One region of the Pseudoalteromonas sp. SG44-17 genome, then DNA from elsewhere that is predicted to be linked to it. Evidence: predicted binding sites of a transcription regulator. Region 1 holds the regulator's gene; each other region holds the start of a gene.
What was found. The regulator LexA, encoded in region 1, represses DNA repair genes until DNA is damaged. The targets are predictions, from matches to a motif close to TACTGTATNNNNATACAGTA.
Positions count from the first base shown of each region.

Region 2: a site for LexA is predicted at 6,454-6,473, ahead of H5182_RS13910 (LexA family transcriptional regulator). Genes of this name have one in related genera too.
Region 3: a site for LexA is predicted at 4,299-4,318, ahead of H5182_RS21280 (DUF4007 family protein). Genes of this name have one in related genera too.

Region 1 covers NZ_JACJEV010000016.1:82,948-92,080, forward strand. The annotation lists gene H5182_RS12780 (heme A synthase) at 1-677, opposite strand, end outside; gene H5182_RS12785 (transmembrane cytochrome oxidase associated protein) at 695-1,189, opposite strand; gene H5182_RS12790 (SURF1 family protein) at 1,186-1,926, opposite strand; gene H5182_RS22550 (DUF2909 domain-containing protein) at 1,939-2,253, shown strand; gene H5182_RS12800 (cytochrome c oxidase subunit 3) at 2,153-3,028, opposite strand; gene H5182_RS12805 (cytochrome c oxidase assembly protein) at 3,064-3,591, opposite strand; gene ctaD (cytochrome c oxidase subunit I) at 3,591-5,189, opposite strand; gene coxB (cytochrome c oxidase subunit II) at 5,189-6,331, opposite strand; gene lexA (transcriptional repressor LexA) at 6,753-7,370, opposite strand; gene H5182_RS12825 (hypothetical protein) at 7,445-8,239, opposite strand; gene H5182_RS12830 (PaaI family thioesterase) at 8,361-8,804, shown strand; gene H5182_RS12835 (hypothetical protein) at 8,801-9,133, opposite strand, start outside.
Region 2 covers NZ_JACJEV010000019.1:35,320-43,101, forward strand. The annotation lists gene H5182_RS13870 (RES family NAD+ phosphorylase) at 1-57, shown strand, start outside; gene H5182_RS13875 (hypothetical protein) at 73-597, opposite strand; gene H5182_RS13880 (hypothetical protein) at 622-957, opposite strand; gene H5182_RS13885 (hypothetical protein) at 1,025-1,294, opposite strand; gene H5182_RS13890 (phosphoadenosine phosphosulfate reductase family protein) at 1,494-3,197, shown strand; gene H5182_RS13895 (hypothetical protein) at 3,492-3,818, shown strand; gene H5182_RS13900 (hypothetical protein) at 4,144-4,695, opposite strand; gene H5182_RS13905 (Y-family DNA polymerase) at 4,730-6,013, opposite strand; gene H5182_RS13910 (LexA family transcriptional regulator) at 6,013-6,444, opposite strand; gene H5182_RS13915 (hypothetical protein) at 6,555-6,983, shown strand; gene H5182_RS13920 (hypothetical protein) at 6,992-7,522, opposite strand.
Region 3 covers NZ_JACJEV010000055.1:6,867-14,648, reverse strand. The annotation lists gene H5182_RS21285 (hypothetical protein) at 1-3,276, opposite strand, end outside; gene H5182_RS21280 (DUF4007 family protein) at 3,269-4,204, opposite strand; gene H5182_RS21275 (DEAD/DEAH box helicase) at 4,474-6,117, shown strand; gene H5182_RS21270 (ATP-binding protein) at 6,119-7,782, shown strand, end outside.

The DNA.
Region 1 (9,133 bases):
TGCTCTAATGGCAACTGAAATACACTACTCAATGAAAACGGCTGTCCGTAACTACACAATGGCAAGCCATTGCAGTGCGGCGCCGCATAATTAGCAGCAAGCCAACCGCCTAGCGCTATTTGCAATACCAACACCACTAATGCGACTAGACTAAGTTTAAAGTAACGCCGAGCTGGGCCGTCGCCGCCAAAAATTGGTTTTGCCGTTAGCCGTAAATACAATAATGTAACCAATGATAAAATACTAAATCCACCTAATAAGTGCCCCAATACAATCAGCGGCTGTAAATTCATGGTGACGGTCCACATCCCTAAAGCCGCTTGGAACACCACCAGTATTAGTAATAGTAAGGGTAATTTAATTGGCGTGGTTGGATATTGACGTTTTAATAAAGCCAATATAAATAACGCTAAAATAAGTAAACCTAACGTGCCGGCAAAATAGCGATGGATCATTTCTTTCCACGCTTTAGCGGTTTCGAACATCATATCAGGGTAGGTTTGCTCTACATGGGCTAAATCAGCCTCATGCTTGGGTACCGTCAAAAAGCCATAGCAACCGGGCCAATCCGGACAACCCAATCCGGCATCACTCAAGCGCGTATAAGCCCCTAAGCCAACAACTAAGATCGATAACATAAAAGTGGCTAATACCAAATGTTTATAGTTTTTATACATAATTGGCACTCCTTAATTTAGCTAGAACGCGAATAGTTAAGTAATTTTTTTAAATCTTTTAACAGTCCTTTTTGAGTCAAACGGTTTTGCTGTGGCTCACTATGGTAAGGATACTGCAAGACCACTAAGCCCATATGATCAATTAGATATAAACTAGCTGGTTGCAGTACATCAACCTCAGGTAACTGACGCCATGGCAGCTCTTTTTGCTGTGTCTGGCCAAGGATGGCTACATCGACTTTACCTTGATTTTTACCAAGAGCGATGTAGAGGTTCTCTAGTGCTTGTAACTGCTGTGCGCAAGCTTGTTGGCATTGTGCTGGGTGATTTAAAGCAATAGTCCATTGTTTATGCTCCGTTTTTTTCCAATCTTGTAGTTTTATTTCCTGTGTTAAAAATTCCCCTTTATTACTCGATGCACTAGGTATCCACTCAAGCTTTAACGCCAAATACGCCAGTATTAAAGGCACTAAACAACAGCCAATAAATATTAATAACGGATTGTTTTTCATTGTAATTCCTTCTTTTTAAAAGCAAATACAGCAATAACAAGGCAGGCAATCGCAATCAATAACCATTGCACTGCGTAGGCTTGATGTTTTTCGGGGCTCATCACCACAGCTTGGTAATGCGGCGCAGCAATCTCATCCGCGATACCTTGCCGATAACCAATAAAGTCAATCATGTCGCGACCTATTTGCTGTGAAAACAATGCTAAATCGATAATTTGTACGCGCTTGGGCCATGCTGTATCCGTCTTGTGTTGTGCATCTTGCAAAGTAAAGCCACTGAGCTTTCCTTGCTTTAATTGCACGGTCATTGCCAAAGGAGTCGATGGTAGGTTTATACTAGGGAGTTGCTGGCGAGTAAGTGGTGCTTTAACCCAACCCAAATTCACCAACAGAGTTTGCTTACTTTGCTGTAAACGCAGCAAGGTAAGTACATCGTAGCCAACCTGACCTTGGTAAACTTGATTATCTAACAACCAATATTGCTGCGTATCTAGCACTCCAGAGATACTTATCTGCAAGCCCGTTTTATTCCAATCACTAGGCAGTTGCTGCATTTGCTGCCAGCTCATTACTCCCTGACTTTGCAGGGCTGCTATTTGTGTTAATTGCTCAGTTTTACTTTCAGCTCGCTGTAATTGCCAATACCCTAGGCGTAAACACACCAATACCACAATGGTTACCACGCAAATGGTAATAATTGAGCTAAGCTTTTGTTTACGCCATAAAATTAACTGCATAAAGGTGACCCAGTGATTATTAAAATTATTATCGTACTGTTGCTACTATTTATACTTTTTAACTTGTTCCGTGCCTTATTTATTATGGTATCGGGTAAAACAGATGGACGGCCTATGTCTCACTATTTAGGCCGTCGTGTGCTGTTTTCTGTTATCGTCTTAGTGATTGTTATTGCGGCCCTTAAACTAGGTTTCATCCACAGTAACTCATCACCAATTGATAAAGTTACAGCACATATACAAACACAAATAAACACAACCACACCACATCAACAAAATGCCAATACCAAGCTGCGGCTTGAAACGCAAAATGTTTATCTGGGCTAAAGTGGCCCTTTAAAATACGGATCAGCATGACTAATAATAAAATAGTTCCTAAGGTCACATGCATGCCATGAAAGCCGGTTAGTAAAAAGAAAGTATTGCCATATACGCCAGCATCTAAGGTCAGTCCTAAATCCTGATAAGCATGCAAATACTCTACGACTTGCAGTCCTAAAAAACAGACCCCTAATACGATTGTCAGTGCCATAAATACTTTTAATGGCCCACGCTTATTGTTCTCCATGCCTACATGAGCAAAATGTAAGGTAACCGATGAGGTTAGTAATATTAATGTGTTGATCAGCGGCAATCCCTGCCAACCCATAGCCTGTGTCGTACTACCACCGGGTGTAGTAACTAATGGCCAGATTGCTTCAAAAGTAGGCCACAGTACCTCATTGGTCATGGCATTATTTCCGGCGCCGCCAAGCCAAGGCACAGAGATCATCCGGGCATAAAAAAGGGCACCGAAAAAAGCCATAAAAAACATTACTTCAGAGAAAATAAACCAGCTCATACCTTGACGAAACGAGCGATCCATTTGCGCTGAATATAAGCCTTGATCAGACTCTTCAATGACATTTTTAAACCAGCGAAATAGCATAAACAGCAACACACCAATTCCTGCGTAAAGCACATAATGGCCAGCACCACCGCCGCTGCTTGCTTGCATTACGGTAAGACCTGCACCAACAGCAATAAAAAACATCGCAAATGCGCCAACTATTGGCCACGGACTTTGCGCGGGAACATAATATTTTTCGTAATTTTTATCCATTTTGTTTGCTCCTAATTAGCTATTAGCTTGGCAACCTAATTACTAGCCACTATCTGCCCGCTAATATCAAACACGGTATAAGACAAAGTTAACTCTTCAACATCTTCAGGTAATTGCGTATCAACATAAAAAAGCAGTTTAAATTCCACTTCTTCACCTGCTTTCAAAGGTTGTTGATCGAAACAAAAGCAAGCCATTTTATGCAAATACTTAGCTGCTTTGCCTGGAGACACCGACGGTACAGCTTGCATGACTTTATCTTCATTACTGGTATTTTTTGCTCTAAACAGCACTTCGCGCATAGCTCCGGGCTTTACTACCACACTATACTCATGTGATTGCACCTCAAATGGCGCTCCACTTTGCGCATGAGTTGTGAAGCTTACGTCGATTTCTCGTGCCTCATTAACACTCGTACTTTGCTTTGCTTGTTCTAACGAAGGCTTACCATTGAGGCCTGTTACATCACAAAAAACGTCGTACAACGGCACCAAAGCAAACGCAAAAGCGAACATGCCAAGACATATTAAAACTAAGCGCTTAAGCAGTGGTGCATGACTCATTACTTAATCTCCGGTGGCGTTTCAAAAGTATGATAAGGCGCAGGCGATGCCACCTCCCATTCCAAACCCTCAGCACCATCCCACACTTTGGCGGGCACTTTATCGCCGCCTCGTGCACACTTAAATACTACAACCACAAATAACAATTGTGATAAACCAAAAGCAAAGCCACCAATACTAATAATCGCGTTAAAGTCTGCAAATTGCAGTGCGTAGTCAGGAATTCGGCGCGGCATACCGGCCAAACCAACAAAGTGCATAGGGAAAAACAATACATTCACGCTCACTAACGACAACCAAAAATGCCATTTAGCCAAGGTGATATTGAACATATTTCCCGTCCATTTTGGCAGCCAATAATACGCCCCGGCCATAATTGAAAATATCGCCCCAGTCACTAACACATAATGAAAATGCGCCACCACAAAATAAGTATCATGGTATTGAAAATCAGCAGGAGTAATCGCCAGCATCAACCCAGAGAAACCACCTAAAGTGAATAACACAATAAACGCAATACTAAATAACATAGGCACTTCAAAACTAATCGAACCACGCCACATGGTGGCTACCCAGTTAAATACTTTGACCCCAGTTGGCACCGATATCAGCATAGTTGCATACATAAAAAATAATTCGCCAGCGACAGGCATACCTGTGGTAAACATATGATGCGCCCAAACTATAAAGCTCAGTAAAGCAATCGAAGATGTGGCATATACCATAGAGGCATAACCAAATAATTTTTTACGTGAAAAGGTCGGCACTATAGTCGAGATAATGCCAAAGGCTGGCAGAATCATAATGTACACTTCAGGGTGACCAAAAAACCAAAATATGTGCTGGAACATCACCGGATCACCGCCCCCAGCAGCATCAAAAAAGCTGGTTGCAAAATACTTATCAGTCAATACCATAGTCACAGCACCGGCCAATACCGGCATCACAGCAATCAATAAAAAAGCGGTGATAAGCCATGTCCACACAAACAGCGGCAGCTTCATCCAAGTCATACCTGGCGCACGTAAATTAACGATAGTTACAATCACATTGATTGCGCCCATAATTGAGCTAATACCCATGATGTGAATAGCAAAAACAAATAATGCGGTATTATCGTTACTGTAAGTTGTTGACAGTGGTGCATAAAAAGTCCAGCCAAATGCCGGGCCACCACCTGGCATAAACAGGGATGCCAGTAAAATAATAAAAGCAAAAGGTAAAATCCAAAAGCTCCAATTATTCATCCGTGGTAATGCCATATCTGGTGCGCCAATCATGAGTGGTACCATCCAGTTAGCCAATCCTGTAAAGGCCGGCATAACGGCACCAAATACCATGATCAAGCCATGTACTGTGGTCATTTGATTGAAAAAGTGAGGCTCTACTAACTGTAAGCCAGGTTGAAATAACTCTGCGCGGATCACCATCGCCATGGCGCCACCAATTAAAAACATCGTCAACGAAAAAATTAAATATAAGCTACCGATATCTTTATGGTTAGTAGTATAAAGCCAGCGTTTAAAACCTTTCGCAGGATGATGATGTCCATCATGGTGTGCAGCTTGATCATGTTGTTGCTCTGTTACGCTACTCATTATTTAGCCTCCGAAGTTGCATCAATCGCGGCTTGTATCTGACTCGGTTGAATTACATCCCCAGTGTCATTGCCCCATGCATTACGCTTATAGGTGATCACAGCTGCTAGCTGCTTGATTGATAACTGCTTGTCAAATGCTTGCATAGCGGTACCTGGGCGACCATGAAGCACTACATCAATATGATCTTTAATATCTCCTAATACTACCGGACTGCCTTTGAGCGCCGGGAAAACCCCCGGTAAGCCCATACCTGTTGGTTGGTGACACGCAGCGCAACTGGCCATATAGACTTGCTCGCCGAGTGTCATTAATTCTTCTTTTGGTAATGTTTGATCTAATAATGCAGCATCAGCAATTGCAGCGTTTGCTTTTGCCTGCTTAGCTTCGCTCAGCCAGTTTGCAAATGCTTGCTCAGATTTAGCTTCAACCACCACAGGCATAAAGCCATGATCCTTTCCGCATAGTTCTGCACATTGCCCTCGATAAATGCCCTCTTCATTAATTCTGGTCCAAGTTTCATTGATAAACCCAGGGTTAGCATCTTTTTTCACTGCAAAATCAGGCACCCACCAAGAATGAATAACGTCGTCTGAGGTCATTAAAAATCGTACTTTTTGATTAATTGGCAACACCAAAGGTTTATCAACTTCAAGCAGGTAATTAGGGTTTTTATTTGCAAGATTAGTTATTTCATCTTGAGGTGTAGCAAGCATTGAATAAAACTCAACATCTTCACCCATGTACTCATAATGCCATTTCCATTGAGAACCAGTAATTTTAATCGTGAGATCAGCTTTACTAGCATCTTCCATTGCAATCAAAGTTTTTGTCGCAGGAATTGCCATACCAATTAAAATCACAAACGGGATTGCCGTCCAAAGGATTTCAACTTTAGTACTTTCATGAAATTGGGCTGGTTTTGCCCCTTTAGATTTACGGTGGTGGATCAGTGCCCAAAACATCACGGCGAACACGATGACCCCAATCACACAACATATAATAAATATTGTCATGTGCAGCTGATAAACATCATTACTTATATCTGTTACGCCCTTACGCATATTAAACTGGCTATTAGCCAATACTTGCTGCGGTAGAACAAACAATATAAGCCACAAGGTAGAGCTCAATTTACCCATGTGACGGCTCCTTTAAATGCTATTGCAAAACGCAAAGCGAAAAGGCGGCACAGCTTTATTCGCGCCAATTCGTTATTTTTTATTGTTACTGAATATTAACGCAACCCTAAATTATGCTATTGAGCAAAATTGTTAGACTTTTAAAGTAGCTGTTAACACAGTGTATTAACCAATTAGTTAAAAAATGAACAATTAGCAAGTTTTAAGAGCAATTAAATTCTTTTTTGGTGCATAAATAACAGCTAAAAATCAGCGCGTTATTTTGTAATTAGGGATAATATTAGAGGGCTAAAAGTAGCTGACAAGTAGATTTGATAGGGCTTAGGACGCTATAGCTAAGTATAAAATCTAGCCATTAAAGCGGTAAAAAATTAAATGCACCAAACTTCACCAATTTGGTGCAAAATATAGATCAAAAAATTTACATCCAATCAGCGTTGCGGATCACCCCAACAGCTAACCCTTCAATATTGAAAGATTCATGTTCAAGATCCACTTCAATCGGTGAAAATTCATCGTTTTCAGCATGTAAAAAAACTTTTTTACCTGCTTTTTCAAGGCGTTTTACTGTTACATCGTCATCAACACGGGCAACCACCACTTGGCCATTTTCAGCAACTTGAGTGCTGTGTACTGCCAATAAATCGCCATCCATAATACCAATGTCTTTCATACTCATGCCTTGCACACGCAGTAAAAAATCAGCAGCCGGTTTAAACAAGAGTGGATCTATTTTGCAATGACTTTCAACATGCTGCTCTGCCAAAATAGGCTCACCAGCGGCAACTCTGCCTATTAGAGGTAAACCAAGTTGTTCCGGCTCATCCTCTTCAACTAACTGAATACCTCGACTAGCACCGGGCTTCATTTTAATAACGCCCTTTTTCGCTAATGCCTTTAAATGTTCTTCCGCTGCATTAGCACTTTTAAAACCTAACGTTTGCGCAATCTCAGCACGGGTTGGCGGCATACCGGTATCTTTAATAAAAACTTTAATAAGTTCGAGAATTTGAGCTTGGCGATTCGTTAATGGGCGCATACAACTGGTTTTCCATACAGTACATTTAACTGTGAGTATATACAGTTATCTGAAAATCGCAAATATAAATTGGCTTAAAATCGCGCCGTTAATAACAAGCTCATACTATTTAAACCACTTCCAGAATCAAGCGCAGATCCAAGACCAAACTTTAATGCTACATGTTGATTAAACCAATATTGCGTTTGCAGTTCATAGTTGTCTTTTAGATTTTTCTGATTCCGAATATTGGCAACGACTCCCACTGACCATGCTTGATTTACATAATAAACCGCCTGCCCCTGCACATAACGATAACGCCCTGCCAATTGCTTTAGCTCTAAATCCCAACCTTGATTGCTAACTATATTTGTCCAACGAACATAAGGAGCATAAGTCCATTCAACCGCGACTCTTTCATTATCTTTGCCAAACCACATATCATGGCGCTCTAAGCGACTGTAATATACATTGAACCCTAGTTGTAACTGCTCATTCATTTGCTTACCAACAGCGGCACTCACTAAATAATCAGTATTTTGCCAATAGCTATTATCTTCACAGAGGCGCTGCGCGCTGGCACTAATAACTAATCCTGCGGGACCATAGATGGCAGCATCGGCATTTAAATAGCTAAAATCATCATTAGCAAACCCACCAATAGCATAATTATTGACTTGATTTAAATACGCTTTTAGCTCGTATGGACCAGTCAAAGATTCAAGATCTTGCGCAAAATATCGGTACCGTGCGCCTAAAAAAGATTCATCTAAACCAGCTAAATCGGTAAAACCAATATCGAGTTGATGTTTGGTACTAGCAACAGCCTGCGGCTGAGCAACAAGGCTCATTAATAATATTGCACCACATCCAAATACCTTTACTTTCATCCTTAAGATCCATTAACAGTTAGATAATATAGGTACATTTTATCTATTTTTATGATCTTAACTGTAGGAAAATGTTTAAAAGTGTAGACTGATTTAGTAAATAACTTAGTGAGGTAGACAGATGAGTATTTGGTATCAACCGATCACCCTAGCACAATGTAAGCAACTTGATGACGGCATAAGTGGTCAAGGCACATTGATGAAAACCATGGGCATTGAAATAAGTGAAATAGGCGATGATTATTTAGTAGCAACGATGCCCGCGATCCCAGCTCATCATAACCCTATGGGTATGGTGCATGGCGGCGCAAATGTTGTACTTGCAGAAACGGTGGCGAGTTATGCTGCAAACTTTGCTGTTGATTTTACAAAGTTTTATTGTGTTGGCCAGGAGATCAATGCCAATCATCTAAAAGCATCACGTAATGGTATATTAACCGCGATAGCAACACCACTACACTTAGGCAAGCGTACATCCGTATGGGAAATAAAAATCACCAATAGTCGTGGAGAACTGTGCTGCGTATCAAGAATGACCGCAGCAATTGTAGAGCGAAAAGGCTAACTTGAAAGTGGATAAATTGTAATTTCAATACCTGCGCCAATAGCAGAAATACGCAATAAAGTATCGGCACTGAGCGCTTGATTAAAGCATTTTGGCGAAGTGCCTGATTCAAAGCCAATATCAAAGGTGCGCTTTGAGCATGATAACCACTGCTTTAATGCATTGCGTGAGCAAGATTCAATTAACTCACATAAGTGGTTAATCGCTTTATCTGGTGAGATAACGTCTTCATTAGACTCAATACGTGCTAGTTGACGGTACTCATCTTTATCGTAATGCAAAACCACAGCACTTTTTTTTAAGTCTGCAACTAACAAACTAATATCTTG
Region 2 (7,782 bases), on a different contig from region 1:
AAATGCATTGACTGTTCTGACTTTGTTTACCCAAATCGTCTAGCTACTAAGCTGTAGTAAATAAATTATTGATTATAAGAAACACTTCTTTATGGTATCTACCTTATCGGCAGGTACCATTACCTCCACTGATGAAAAGTCGAATTTATGTAACGCAATAATACGATGCCTACCGTCACCAACATACGGCAATTTTTCTTCTGATAAATAAACCATTGGCATATCAATTTCACCGTTAGCAATTGCATTTTTAACTTTATCGTATCGTTCGGCGTGCAAGCTCAAAAAGTGCTCTTCATTAAACGCTATTAGCTTTTTTATACCAACGCTTATGGTCACCAGTTTAGAGCCACAAAATTTCTGATCTGTTTTGATGAACCTTAACTTAGTTGGTGGCTTATATTTGGAGCATATGGGAATTTCTTGTACAGAGTAAAAATTGAATTTTTCTATTCTAGTTCTTGCTAATCGCTCAGGGAACGAAGAAAACAAAGCTAAGTTTCTTGCCCTGGATTCTGGCGCTAAATATTTCGGGGCATCAACAGCGCCCTCACCAAAAATATCATCAATGGTTAAATTGCATTTAGTTACTGTCATACTAAAAGTTCCTTTTAAAGTTAACTACTCAAAAGCTTCATCAGGCATTGGCCAAACAAAAATTTGTTTCTTATGCTCAAACAAAGGGCATCTTTCAATAACCCCTTTATCGTAACCAGTTATAGCGCTCAATGCATTTTTGGGATTTGAATACACTTGAGCTGCTTCGGGGGTACTACCCCACCCTCGTTTATACTCACTGCCCATTGGCTCAGAGAAAGCTAAATATTCATCTGTGTCTGTTTTATTGACAACAAACACACATAACACAACGCCTGTTGAAAGCCCTATTCGCTTTAGTTCGGCTCGGGTTGGGACACGTACATCAACATTTGACTTTTTCTTTCCGTAAATAGTCACGAATTTATCCATTGTTTGCGTGAAAATCTAAGCTATATAAAAAACTAATTAGAGTAAACAAGCATATTCAATAACCTTTAGCACGCGCATAGCTATTTGAAAGCGGCTCTAAATTATTTCCATCAATGACTTTAGAGCCTTTTAACTCAGACATATCAATAAACGCTGGTCTATTACTACTGTAGTAGTCAACGTCTGCTCGTAACCTGTCTATATTTAATATACCTCTTTTAAGTGCTTGAGTGCATCCTCTTTCAAAACTATCAAACTCCGCACTATCTTCACTGTAGGGGTTTTTAGAGTAATTGCCTGACTTTAATCCATCATCAAATGACATAAAACCACCGTTAACTGTTTTTTTACACAGTGTAGCTTATCTAGTGTTTTTCCTACACTTTAAAAAGCGGTAACAACGTTAATTATTAATTGCTTGTTTTGGTTTTGTATAACTTTTAGTTACCTTAATTTTGAATGAGTAGCGCAATTTATGATAGATGCTAACTTGGATAAAAATTATTATTAGGGTGCATAATAAAATGTCCAAAGTTAGTAAAACAATTTCTACATTAAGAGATTTGTATTTGAGGGGCTACGTACCCCAAGTAGGTATAAGCGGCAAGGACTCCTTTTGTGTAGCGCACTGTGCTGCGGAAGCGCTAAAGCAGGCGGTGTTGGTTAATCCTAATGTTGGGCCACTACATGTTACTACGGTTGATACAACAATAGACAATTTTGAAATAATGGATTTTCTAAAAGATTGTCATTTAGCTTTAGAGTCGTACGGGGAAGAGTTCAACTTACCAATTGTATCAACTTTTATACAGCCTAAGACGCAATCAAGGCCTCTCGTTCAGTATATCGGTCGCGGCCTTTTGTTAAGAACAATGAATAATCAGGTTGGCAGACGGCAATGCACATCAGATTGGAAAATAACCCCCTTAATCGATTTTACTAAGCAACTGAAATCTAAGTATCAAACAGATAAAATATTAAATCTGTCAGGCTCCCGCTCCTCGGAATCCAAAGCACGAGCGGTAGCGCTTGACCTACGAAATGAAACAATTGACGTAGTTACATTAACAGATATGGGCTACAAACTTGCGCCGATAAAAGATTGGACGATAAATGATGTTTGGCAGCTTATTAATAAAATTGAAAATGGTGATGTTGAATCTTTTGGTGAAGATCTAACGGCTAATTTAAGAATGCATTATAGCGCAGGAAATTCGGGAACTTGTGATCTACTTGTAGGTAACTCAACTGTAAATAATAAGCCGTGTTCGTCCAGATTTGGCTGTACTTTGTGTAGTCTTGTTAAAGAAGATTTAAGCTTAAAAAATCAAATTCAAACCTCTAATAAACAATACGGGTATATGTCAGGAATTTTAGAGTTGAGAAATTATATGTTTAATACTCTTAATGATTTAGAGCTAACTCGTGCTAGATATAGTAAGAAATTACTAAACAATAAATTTATTAAACTCTCTTTTAATGACTACTCAATTGAATACCGTATGAAATTGCTGCAATTCACATTAACATTAGATGCACTAGAAATTGAAAGAGCGGAGGAAGCAGGCGAAGACCCTAAGTTTCAGCTGATAGATTACCCTAGCATTGTTGCAATTCAATTTTACTTTGCAAGAGAAGGTGGTGAAAATTGGCCTGGTCAGGCAATCAAAGCTTGGCATGATGTGCACACATTGGGTAATCGTTACGGTATACCTAAAACTGAGTATGTTGAACCTAAAGCAGCAGCGATCGGTGACAGTGAGCGCTACTTTGATATTGCAGACGCAATCGATAATATCGGCGCAGTAGGTTTGGTTACTGATGAGGAGGAAAACTTACTCCAAAGCCCTCATCGCGTATCCAGTGCTTATGACTCTTTTTTAACGCTACCTTTTGATAACGTAAAGAAGTTCACTATTGGAGAGAACGGGAAAGCTTGGGAATATGTTGAGGAAATTTTTCCATTATATTTAGATAATAATGCACTTAAAACTGGAGTCTGCCCAACTATAATATTAAAGGATATGATAAACCTTGGTGTTATACAGATGCCTCAAAGTCAGCTTTACCGGCTTCATAACCAGTGTAAAATAGCTCAACTGGTAAATTATTTAACCGCAAATAGTATTAAAGCTGAGGACTATTACTTGCAATTCCCAACAAAAGTAAATGATGTGGATTCATTGCCCAGTCAAAACGATGATAAACCTCAGTTATGTTTATTTTAAAGCAGTGCACTGCAGAGTTCTCACCCTTGTATGAGGGGGTTTTATGCAGGGTTTGACTTTTAGAGTTGAAATATTATATTGCATGGGAATATGGCTCTTAAGTGTAATTTATGGTACTTAAAAACAGACCAGTGAAGCGACTGTTAAGGGAGCAACCTAAAGGTGAAGGAAAACCGAGGTTGCATTATGATAGTAATAGTAGCTCTACATTACACTTCCTTGGTCTGCACTTTAAATTTACCGTTGTACATTGAGTTAGACTTGAAGAAGCACATATAACGAGGAGTAATTTTTATGGGTACGCAATTAAATCAACTTAGCGAAGATCTTCATGAGAAGAACCAAGCATCTAATTATTTTAAATTCGAGATTGGGCTTTCAGGTACCGGATTACCGACCGCGCAATGGCTTATGAACGTCACTTCACAATCAGACATTCGATCGGTCATTAGCGTGATAGTAAAAGGCATGTTTGATACTGAGGATAACGATCAAATTTCAGGACGGTATCTCAAGGTCCGTGGAAAAGACGGTTCAATTCAGTGGGCTTCTAAGAAAATATCTAGTGATAGACCTGATATATTAACTTGCGCCCTTCCATTACCGTTTAGTGAGGATTAGATGTAGGAGTAACTGTTGCACCTAATTTTAAGCTCAGTGAACATAATGCCGGTACAACTGCGGTTTCAGCAACTGGCGGTACTTTTCTAGTTGCTGGAATATTTCAGATTTTTAAAGGGAATCAACTTAACATTGAAGTACGAGGTACAGGCACCCAAAGCTCTGTGATACCGTTCAAAACATTTGCTTTAATGTGAATGGTGAGTACTTATAGAAGATTAAACGTATTGGGGAAATATCTATATCATTCAGTTTTGGAAATACTTAGGGTGGCTCTGGCGCGGCCTGCGAAGACAAATAAAGCGCCAAAGCCAAAGGTGACATTTTAATCTGTAATGCATTCTTCCTCAAGAAAGTGCAAACTATCTTCTACATTTAGTACAAAATATTCATGAGTTTTGGGTCTATAAAAACCATCAAAATCAATTTTTCCAGCATTCTGGATTTGAACAAGGTCTTTATGAAATTCAGAGTGTGACCATGCCCTACCATAAATTTTAAATAATATTTCAACGTGGTTCCCCGGAAAACTTAGCATTTTTAGGGTTGTGCTTGGTTGAGTTTTAAAAACAATCGGTTCATGATTCGGTATGTTGCTGCAACCAAAGTTAGCATATCTCTTAGCATCAAGTTGATTATCACTAAGCCACAACGTCCCTTTTACTGGTTTACCAGGTTTATGCGCACCACCGTGGTATAAATACAAGGGTAGTTGACCATCGTGCATTGTAAGCATTGAAAAGTGCTCATATAACCGTTCATTAATACGTATGGGTTCAGGCAGTGATAGGACCTCTTCTTTTGAGTTAATTTCTTCAACATGCTCACCATCAGTTGGCCGATTTTCAAATAATTCTTTCAAAAGCTTTAGTAACATTGGTATTCTCCTGCAGCCAATTCGACACTTACTATTACTTAGCAAGTGCTACCGGTAATTCATTGAAGTTGGTTGTGTAGCTATTTGGTGCCAGGTCGTCTCTTGGCTTCCAACTTTGCTTGAAACCCTGCACGCCAAACCTAATGACATTGTTGCCAAACTTACTATTTATTTCATCACTTACCGTAGTCATTTTATTAACGGTGAAATCACCAGAATCATTAAACAAATTTAGTTGAATATTGTCATTCTTTGATAATAACTGATTGAAGATAACGCCAACTTTTTTGAACTGATAGCCCTCCTGGTAAATCTTTTCTAAAGCAAACATTGCGTATCTAATTAATACGTCCGAATCTGCGCAATGAAAAGGCAACTTCACTTCAATGCTTTTACGTAACTGTGGCTGAGACAGCCTAAACACATCCGTTGAAACAAATATTGTCATGCTATTGGTGAACAACTCAAACCGCCGTAATTTACCCGCTCCAGTAGAAACGTGTGAAGACAGCGCACTTTTAAGCTCATTTAAATCTGTAACAAGCTTACCCATGCTTCTAGAAACACAAATGCTATCACGGCCTTCGTTAAGATCCTTTAGCTGCACTGCATTTATACCGTTGAGCTCTTGTATAGTACGTGATAAAACGACACCAAACTTTTGTTTCGCCTCTACAACATTAAAATTTTTTAATTCCAAACCGGTATTAACACCCAGCAAAGTAAGCTTTCCCGCCGTTTTTGAACCGACTCCCCATATATCGCTTGCTTTGACTCTTTTAAGTACCCAATCAACCTTTTCAGGGGTATCGAGCACAGCTACACTATTGGTTTTGGCTTTCCATGCATTAAGTTTAGCTGCATGAGAAGCAAGTTTAGCAAGTGTTTTTGTGTGCGCGACACCGACACCCACACCAATGCCCAAGTTCTTAGCTAACGTATTTTTAATATGTAAAGCGTATGATTTAGGATTTGGTGCCATGGCCGTGTCAATACGGCCAAAGCTTTCATCAATTGAGTAGCGGTGGCAGTCAAATAGTAATTCTTCTAGTTCTGTGTGAAAACGATTGCTCATATCTCCAAACAAAGTAAAATTACTGCCCCACACATGACCATTGCTGTTTTGAATTAATTCTTTGATTCTAAAGTGGGGCTCACCCATTTTTACACCTAGCGCTTTCATGGGTTGATTTCGCGCTATAACATTGCCTTGGTTTGAACTTAACACACCAAGCGGCGTGGTATTAATATCGTATTGCGGATTAAATAGCTGAATAAATGAAACATATGCAGCGTTAATATCACAGAGAACCCACATCAAAAAATGCTTATAGCGCTAGTGACAACGCCCCATATAACATTTTCATCCCAATTATTCTCATCATCAAATTCGACCACGATTGGCTCGTACTCTGTATTCGAGCTTTGAAATATAGCCCTGTTGTTTTCGGGCTCTAACTTTAAACGCTTAACAACAAACTCGTTATCAAGTGTTGCAAGAACGACTTTACCGGAAGTGGCCTTTAGAGATTTATCGACGATAATGATTGCCCCATCCTGAATGTCTGGAACCATGCTATCGCCAGCGACTTTAAACAGAAATGAACTGTTCGGCCGCGCCATTAACAGCATATCAAGACTAATAGGTTGAGTTAAACAATCTTCCGCTGGGTTTGGAAAGCCTGCTGAGGGTTTAAATTCAGAAAGTGAAAATACGTTGAGAGACTTGATGATAGGCGTTGGCTGCATACACAAAACCACTGGTTGAATATACAGTTATTTTATGGCCAACAATTAATACATGCAAGCTTTGTTTTTACGTTACACTTTGATTAATTATTCTAGCTAATTGAGGCGTTATGCGAATACCAAAATCCTATGGTGTCTACTCTACTAAAATAGCTCATGTAGAATTTTCATTGATAGCTCATGAGGCGTATGGGCTAATACTCCTTAGTGACAATTTTAGCTGTAAGGCTGAGTTGTTACATAGCTCAATAGTACAACTCCAAGAAGGCTGGTGTTTAACCCGGTTTAAAGACGAGAATGTTTTAAACATCGCTTCATTTACGGAGACCGAATTCAACCAACTACAAAGTGAGTTTGGTATTAATCGTTATAAAAATTCGTTCGAGGCGCCATTTACTAATAAATATGGCTCTCGTAAAATAAACTTTATGACTGCGCTTTCAAGGTGGTCAAAGAAAAACACCACAATAGCTAAGCGCATAAAAGCCAGCCCACATATGGATGTGAGTATTTATGATTATTTAAATCAAAAAACTTAACCCGCTGATCACACATCATCCCAGCTTGCCTTGTTTTCGCTCTCTTTTTGCGTGTTAGCATCCAAAGGGCGTATTCTAGTAGGGGCATATAAAATAGCATTAATGGCACAATTCTTAACTGTTTGAGCCGAATATTGCTCTCTATATCCCTTAATTACATCAACATGAGCCAAGTTTGCTTTGTAGTAAACTGTAAAATCTGGGCAGTCCAGATAGTGCATTTCGCTTGGGCAATTAAGCATGGCCACTTCATCATGCCTTGATGAGCCTTTAGATGTTACAAAATAGCTATGTGTACCTATGTCAAAATTTCTGCAATTAATCGTAAAGTATGCAGTGTTCTTTTCAACATTAATTGGACTTAACTCTATTAATTTATGTTTAATTACATCATTCACACCAAATTTCAAAGTTGGTATGTCAGTAGTAGTGTTTAAAGGGGATGCCATATAAGCGCCCAAAGCAATAGCGGCAAATATAGCCAGCGCAGCAGCTCGCTTAAGCATATCCTCTTGACGCTCTAATTTATGATTATCCATCTAATGCGCTCTCACAAAAAATAAAAGGCTATTATCACAAGTTATATAAAAAAAATTAAAATTTAGAGCGCATGAATAGTGCCCTTGTAAATAAGGGCGATAACACCAACGATCATTCAAAAATCATTCGTTTTCTTTATACTATTGAAGTTGCAACTTTGTTGATTGAACTCTTTAAGGTAAGCTCTTGATTTGGCGTAGTTTTGATATCTTATTAAAATAGGCTTGGCATTAGCAAATGTGGATAAAAAAACAGTTGA
Region 3 (7,782 bases), on a different contig from region 1:
AACAGCAGTTTTTACATCGTTATCTCGTTCTAAATCGTGCCTAATAAATCCACCAAACTCTTGATGATTACCGTCATTATCAGTAGTAATAAATGCTAGCGGCTTAGAATTACCTTGAGTTTGAATATTACCAAACGATTCAATGCGTCTAAACTGTACACATAAGTTTTGTAGTTCATCTAAACCGTTACGAAGGTGTTTATCAGTCCAATTACGTTCTGGTGTTCCTGCAGCTAAATTAATAATAAACTCAAATTTAGTTTTACCATCTATGTGCTGTGAAATACGCTTAGCAAGTTCTTTAACATTAGGGCGCTTTGCAACTTTCTCAACAAAGTCACATCGCTCTTTTAAGGCCTGATTAAAATCTTCACCTAACATTTGAATAATAATCTGCTTAAAACCAGTTAGTAAAATATCGTGCTGCGCACTTAAATCTTCTATAGCAGTTTTAAGGTATAGAGCCAGCTTTTCTTCGACTTCAGCATCATCTTTTTTAAAGCCAAATACTGCAGGTAGATCATCTAAAATTAGTTTGTAAGGGTCATTTGCCGCAATAACTTTATTTCTGAAATCACGGGCTTGCTTTGTTAAGCCATTACCTTCATCACCTGTAAAGCTTTCACCACTAGTTTTTTTAACCCATGTTGGTAACTTATGAACAATCCCCACTATATGTTTAGCTATATTTAATATTGCAGCGTCATTCTTAACTTCGCCAAGTGTTGCCTGTGCTAAGTTTTCCAGTAAGTGACTTTGTATTTCAGATATTTCAAAATATCGAACACCAGCTTCATTTGGATGTTTATAAATTTTATTAACTAACTCTTCATCTAGCTCTGGTATAAAAATAAACTGATTGGTTGAATCCCAATCGTAAAAAGCAACCTGTCCTTCAAGTGATTTTAATAAAGCTAAGCCATAAATACGACATAAACCGGCCGTTAAACCAAATGGTGGAAGCATCCAAAAATCATAAAGTTCAGCTAAAGTGACTTGTTTGTTTTTGGAGTTATTTTTTATATAATCAAAGCCGCTTTTAAATAACTCATGCATTTCAGGGTTAGCTTCTTGCGATTCCTTACTCCACTCACTTGGGAATAAAAATCCCTCTGAAGTTTCACAGTGCCAACCTTTGCTTTTTAAGCAAGAAAGATATAGGCCTTTTTCAGGTGGAAAAGCCTTTTCGTCAAAACCGAGATCTTTCTTATCACCTTGTTCAAACATGGCATTCATTAACTTACGGATAGCACTGTTTGCACTACCAGAAGGCTTTGAACGGTTAACTAGCTCGTTTATTACTACTGGTGACTTGCTAAATAGCTCATTTGCAATTTTTGAGGCGACAGATGTTAAAGGTGCCGTTTCTAACTTTTTACCGCAATGAAACCAATCAGCGCTTTTGTAAACATATTGCAATTCATGATCAACATTAGACTGCGCAAATTTAATCCGATTCTCCAGCTCATTTTTTGCAATCAGGTCATGCGCTATTTTTTTCTCGTCTTTGAGTATTTGCTTTAAAGCAATTAACTCAATAGCAGCATTTTTAAGGTTTGAAAAGTCTTCAAACTTCCCAACAATACTAAAAGGCATTGCTTCTTCATGAGGTTTAAGTGCTTTAGCAATATCTTCATTCACACATAAAATAAACGTAGCAAATGCTTCTCCCGTTTTAGGTGGGGTAACAAATGGCTTGATAAGAGCAACATCGTATTTGTTTATCAGCTTTGTTGTTGCCCAGCGCATAGTACCGGTTTTATGGTAATGTGCAGTTGCTAATATATTTTGCGGAATATCACATATTTCAGTCCAATCCACACCATAACTTATAGCTTCGATACGTTCATTGATTAAGCTATTTATATCAATATCACTACCTTGAAACACAAATAAAGCATCGTGTTTTTGGCGATAAATAACAACTGTCCAAGTTTCTAAGTCAATCAAAGATTGCATTATTTCAGCAGCTTCGTATCCGCGACTAGTAAAATATTTTTTTATAAAATCACGTTTAGCATGTAACTGGTGATGAAAACCAAAAATAGTTAATAGAGCAATTAGCTTCGTAATGGCTGTATGTAGTTCGCCACCTTTTTGTTCAGCTCTATAAATTGCATCACAACCCTCTAGCCATGCTTTGCTATCTTGTGAAGTAACAATTAAATGGTGTAAATTATGGTGTAAATAGTCCCAATACATTTCAGGGCGATACAAACTTAGTGCTTCATTAAGTTCGCTATACTCTGTTTCTAAAAACTCTCTAAATCCATATTTCTCATGTGACGCTAAAAAGCCGAACAAACTACGCTCATTTTGAGAAAAGCGGCGTCGAGAAACAGGGCCAAGCAACAAACTAACTATAGGATCTAGCGGTAACGTATTACTTAACGCATCAATATTTTTGTTTTGATTTGCAAACGCCGAACTTACAACCTCGACCAGCTTTTCATATTTTGATTCAATAGCTTTTACTACTTTTGGGGCTCTAAATATTGAGTCACCTACAAGTACTAAAGATTCATCAATCGAAGGGTTAAAGCTTAAGTCTCTATAGCGGCCTTGAACTTTACTCCATTCTTGCTGTGTTTTTACGTCTTTATTTTTAGCGTAATCAGAGAATGCTTGATGTAAAAAACCAACCAGTAATACAGGCCGTTTTACTTGTTGAACAATATCAGCGAGAGACTGAAATAAATGTAAGTCTTTATTTGCACGCGACTGATAATCTAAAGCTTTACCCATTTCATCTAGTAAAATTAAAACACCGTCTTCGCCATCATTTTGTTTTTGTAAAACAGATTTAATTTTTGCTAAGCACTTATCATCATCAAGAGCGAGTATATCTTCTGCATTAAACTTGATATTAAACGCTTTCAATAAGCTTATTAGAATACTATTTGCGGGTGCTTCCAGGCCACAGACATGCTTAATAGTTTTCCAACCATTAGTAATTTTAAACCTATCATCAAACCCATTTATTACTTTTTGAGAATTATTAAGCTTGTTTAAAGCGTAACTACGTTGTTCTGAATCCGTAGAAAGTAAGCAAGATAAAAATAAGGCTATAGTCGATTTACCAGAGCCATAAGGGCCTGTGATTGTATAGGCTCTTTGTGTACTGCCCTCAAACTCACGGCTTACAGTATCAAGTACATTAATAGCCGTTCCATGTACGATAAAGTCATCTATAAAGGGATTTAGGTTAGCACTATCAACATCAATGCGAGTGGAGCTTTTATATCGTTGATTTATTTCAATAATAGATTCAGACATTGTATTTGCCGTAATAGTCATTTAAGTAATTGATAGTATTGTTTTTTACTGAGTCAGATATATTTACTTGTCTTAGCCCTAATGAATCGACCCATGATATTTCTTTTTTAGTATGTTGCTGAGCTTCATCGAGTTTTTGCCCTAGGCCAGCTTCAGATAACCTAAATATACGGCCAGGCGAACACGGTTTAGTAAGTAACGAATCAAAATCAACAGTGCTCACTTTTGATTCAGTTGTTTCTACTTTAAAGAATTCAAGTAACGCATAAATAAATACTTCAATGGGTAATTCAGGCCTTTCAGTTAAATTACTGACATAAAAAGAGCGGCTGTTATCTTGTACTAAATTAAGCTCAGCAAGGGGGGAAGTGAAGTGATCTTCATCTACTTTTTTAGTGGTAACTTTAATTTTTTTACTATACATATTTAAAAAACAATCCATGTCTTTTTTTATAGTCGTAACATTACCAACTTCGCTTTTAACTAGGCGCTTTGCATCTTCATAGCAATCATCAATCAATTTTGATTTTTCAAAATGCTGAACATTAGAGTAATTAAAAAAGTAGCGATAGGCGGTTAGGTGTTCATCATTAAAGTTTAGCCAAAAGTGCAATAACCAAATAGAGCCAGGCAATTCAAGGTAAGGGTCCTTACCGTCGTCACCAAACAAGTACTGTCCTTTGTTTTCCGTCACATTATGAAGGGTTTTATTATTTTTTCTGTCGCTTTCGATAATGCCGCTAGACTCAGCCCAATACTGAATTGCTTTAACCATATTTTTACCAACGCCAAGCTCTACAATAGAATGACGTATACTTTCTTCGTCAGAACTTGAGAAATTACCATTTGAATTCAAATGATTAACTGCTTTGAATAGCCATCCATAGCGCAGAGGGAATGTGTCGTGACCTGTAAACTTAGCTTTCATTGCTTTTTGAGTTCCTCTGGAGAAATTGTCCAAGCCGCGATATTAACGTGAATTAAGATTTAGAGGAAGGCTTCTAGGTAATTAAACAACAAAAAACTGTACCTTTATACAGTTTTATTGAATTTATCTCAATTCCCTTGTAGATATAAGGGGTTTATTGTAAAGTTTTGAATATAAAGATAAATAATCAAGTGGTTTAGCCTAGCTTCGTACCTAGGGTCCATAGATAATGGAAGCTATCGCATTGATTTATATTAAAGGACTAAAATATGCTTACTAAAATTTTATTAAATTTCTCTGAAGATGAATTGTTAAGCTTTCTTCCTAAAAATTCAATAAATTTCGCACTTCAACTTGATGCGCAAGACAATCAGGTCTCAGAGGCCAATTCATATAATAAAAATAAACTTGCCGGAATAGTTGCAAGTGTTAAACAAGTCGACTTTATTTTTGACTCACGACTTCGAAATAAGTTAATTGAGCGCCTATCAGCAAAGCAGCTAGCCGAGTTGTTTCCTAGTTTTGAACTTCAAGCAAAGCATGTAACTCCCGATCATTACGATGCAATAATAAGTTGGGCGGATGAAAACCCTGACAAATTTGCTGCTTTAATGGGCCTATCTGCATTATACGAAAGTCAATTAGAGCAAGATAACGCGCTAGAGAGTATTACTCATATAGATCCTAATTATGGTTTATACCCTTATCAGCAAAATATTAGTAAACAAGTATTTACTGAACTTGAACAGCACAAAAAACGAGTTTTAATCCACCTACCAACAGGTGCAGGTAAAACACGCACAGCAATGAACATAGCTGCAGAGCACTTAAGGCAATCTGAAAATAACTTGGTTCTTTGGCTTGCAGATAGAGAGGAACTTTGTTCGCAAGCTTATGTTGAATTTTCTAAAGCATGGCAGTCACTAGGTAATCGCTCAACCTCACTTTACGGCTTTTATTCAAGTTCTACAGAAAGCCTAAGCGGTATTGATTCTGGATTTGTAGTCGCAGGCTTGCATAAATTTTTAAGTTTAAGAAAAAGTAACTCAAGACAATTACAACTTCTTTACAGCAAGCTTGCTGAAAAAGTGACATTAGTAATTTTTGATGAAGCCCACAAAGCCGTAGCTCCTAAGTTTCAAGAAGTAGTTCAAGACTTTATTGATGACAAAGCATTTCACGCTGATTTAATTGGTTTAACTGCCACTCCAGGCAGAAGCTATTCTGAAGATGGTTTATCTGAAGAAGATGCTCGTTTAGCTAGTTTTTTCTACAACAATAAAGTATCAATGCAAATTTCAGGCTATCTATCACCTATAGATTACTTGGTCGAGAAGGGGTACTTAGCTAAAGCCAATTTTAAATCATTAAATTATGATCATTCCGGTATTGCTGCATACGAATTAAGGGATGCAGGCGGCGTTGAAACAATGACTACTTTGGCAAATAACATAGAACGAAACCGACAGATATTAAAAACTATAACCGATGAATGTAAACTTGGATCTCAAATCATTGTTTTCGCTTGTACAGTTGAACACGGAATAAACTTAGCAACAGCACTTGCATATCAAGGTATCAAAGCAGCTTCTATCGATAGCAAAAACGACACTTCTGAAAGTCGCAGAGCAAAAATAGCGCAATATAAAAAAGGTGTTCTACAAGTTCTTGTTAATTTCAATGTATTAACGGCTGGTTTTGATGCACCTAAAACTAACGTTACCGTAATAGCTAAACCAATGAACTCCCTAGTACAGTATTTACAAATGGCGGGCCGTGCCATGAGGGGATATAAAAGCGGCGGTAACAAAGAATGTAATATTTATACAGTGATGGATAACATACCTGAGTTTCAAAGTATTAGTCTTGCGTTTGGTTATTGGAATGATATGTGGAAGATAAGAGGGGAATAATATGGAAAATAGATTTTTAAGCGGTAGTACAGTTATAGATTCGCTACGTGATAATGGATATAAAAACTCTGCATATGCGTTAGCAGAATTAATTGATAATAGTTTACAGGCAGAAGCAACGAGAGTTGAACTAGGTTTTATTGAATCTAAGAAAGACACTGGAGCTAAACGAGCTACATATACTGTTGATGAAATTACTCTTTGGGACAACGGTTTGGGTATGCTGCCGGAAGTACTTCGTACAGCTATGCAATTTGGTGGTGGACATCACCGGAATGAAGCTGAAGGCATGGGTAAGTTTGGGATGGGACTACCAAACTCTTCTATTTCGCAGTGTAAGCGCGTTGATGTTTGGAGTTGGCGAGAAGGTGAATTGCCACACCATACATACTTAGATATTGATGAAATGAAAGAAGGTATTCTAGAATTAGTGCCTGAGCCGAAAATGGAAGCTATCCCAAGCAAATACAAGGATGCATTTTTCTCCACCGAGCCCACTTCTGGTACTTTAGTTGTCTGGTCTAAATTAGATCGTTTGAGTTGGAAAACAGGGAAATCAATCTATAAACACTGTGAATATCTTGTCGGTAGAATGTATAGGAATTTCATTTATGACGAAAAAATAAAAATAGAGAGTAAAATTTATAGAGCTGATAGTGACAATACAATTTCACAATTCGAATCTAGCATGATTTTTAAAGCTAATGATCCAATGTACTTATTGAAAAACACCTCTTTACCTGAACTGCCTGAACCATATAAGTCTGAAGCATTTTTCGAATTACATGATGAAAAAGTAATTGAAATTGATGTAGGAAGAAGTAGCCCTGCTTGCGTGAATATACGCACATCAGTCGTTAAGGCTAGTATCGCTAAACAAATTCTAACTGAAAGTAAAAAAAGTGAGTTAGGGTCTACACCTTTCGGCCAGCATTGTAAGCGAAATATAGGTGTTTCAATAGTTCGAGCAGGTCGAGAGCTTGTTATTAGAGATTCTTTTTTTACATCAGGTTTAAGAGAGTCTAAGGGGCGGTTCATTGGGGTTGAAGTTTCTTTTTCTCCATTATTAGATGAATTTTTTGGTGTTACTAATAATAAACAAGATGCAGTTAAATTAATCCCTTATGATTTAGAGGACTTAATTTCTCAAGTTGGATTTGTATCTGAGCAAGAGTTTGAAGAGGATTTAATTGAGAATAATGATCCACTTATACATGCATTAAAGGTAGCTAAAACTGTTAAGAAGATGATTTCAGAAGCTTCGGATAAACTGAAAACTGTTACTTTAGAATATAACTCCCCATCACAAAAAAGTAGAGTATCGCCTTCAGAGATCGCTGCGACAAACGGCTCAAAGCATAGAGAAGAGAATGGTCATAATACAGAGGAGTATGATGAACCGTTTAGTGGAGGAGAACTAGATGACTTTTTGAGAGGGGCTGGGGTTGATAATGATGAAACTAAAGCTCGTGCTTCAGATGCAATTATTAATGGTACTAAATTTTTAATAGAATGCGCGCCAAGAGATTCGGATGCATTTTTTGATGTTGCTACCCGTAAAAGTCTAACTTTAGTTATTTTTAATACAAACCATATATTCTTTAAAAAATTAGTGAATAAGCTTAACGAAGAAGAAAAAATCGTGATGGAAACCGCAATTGCAGG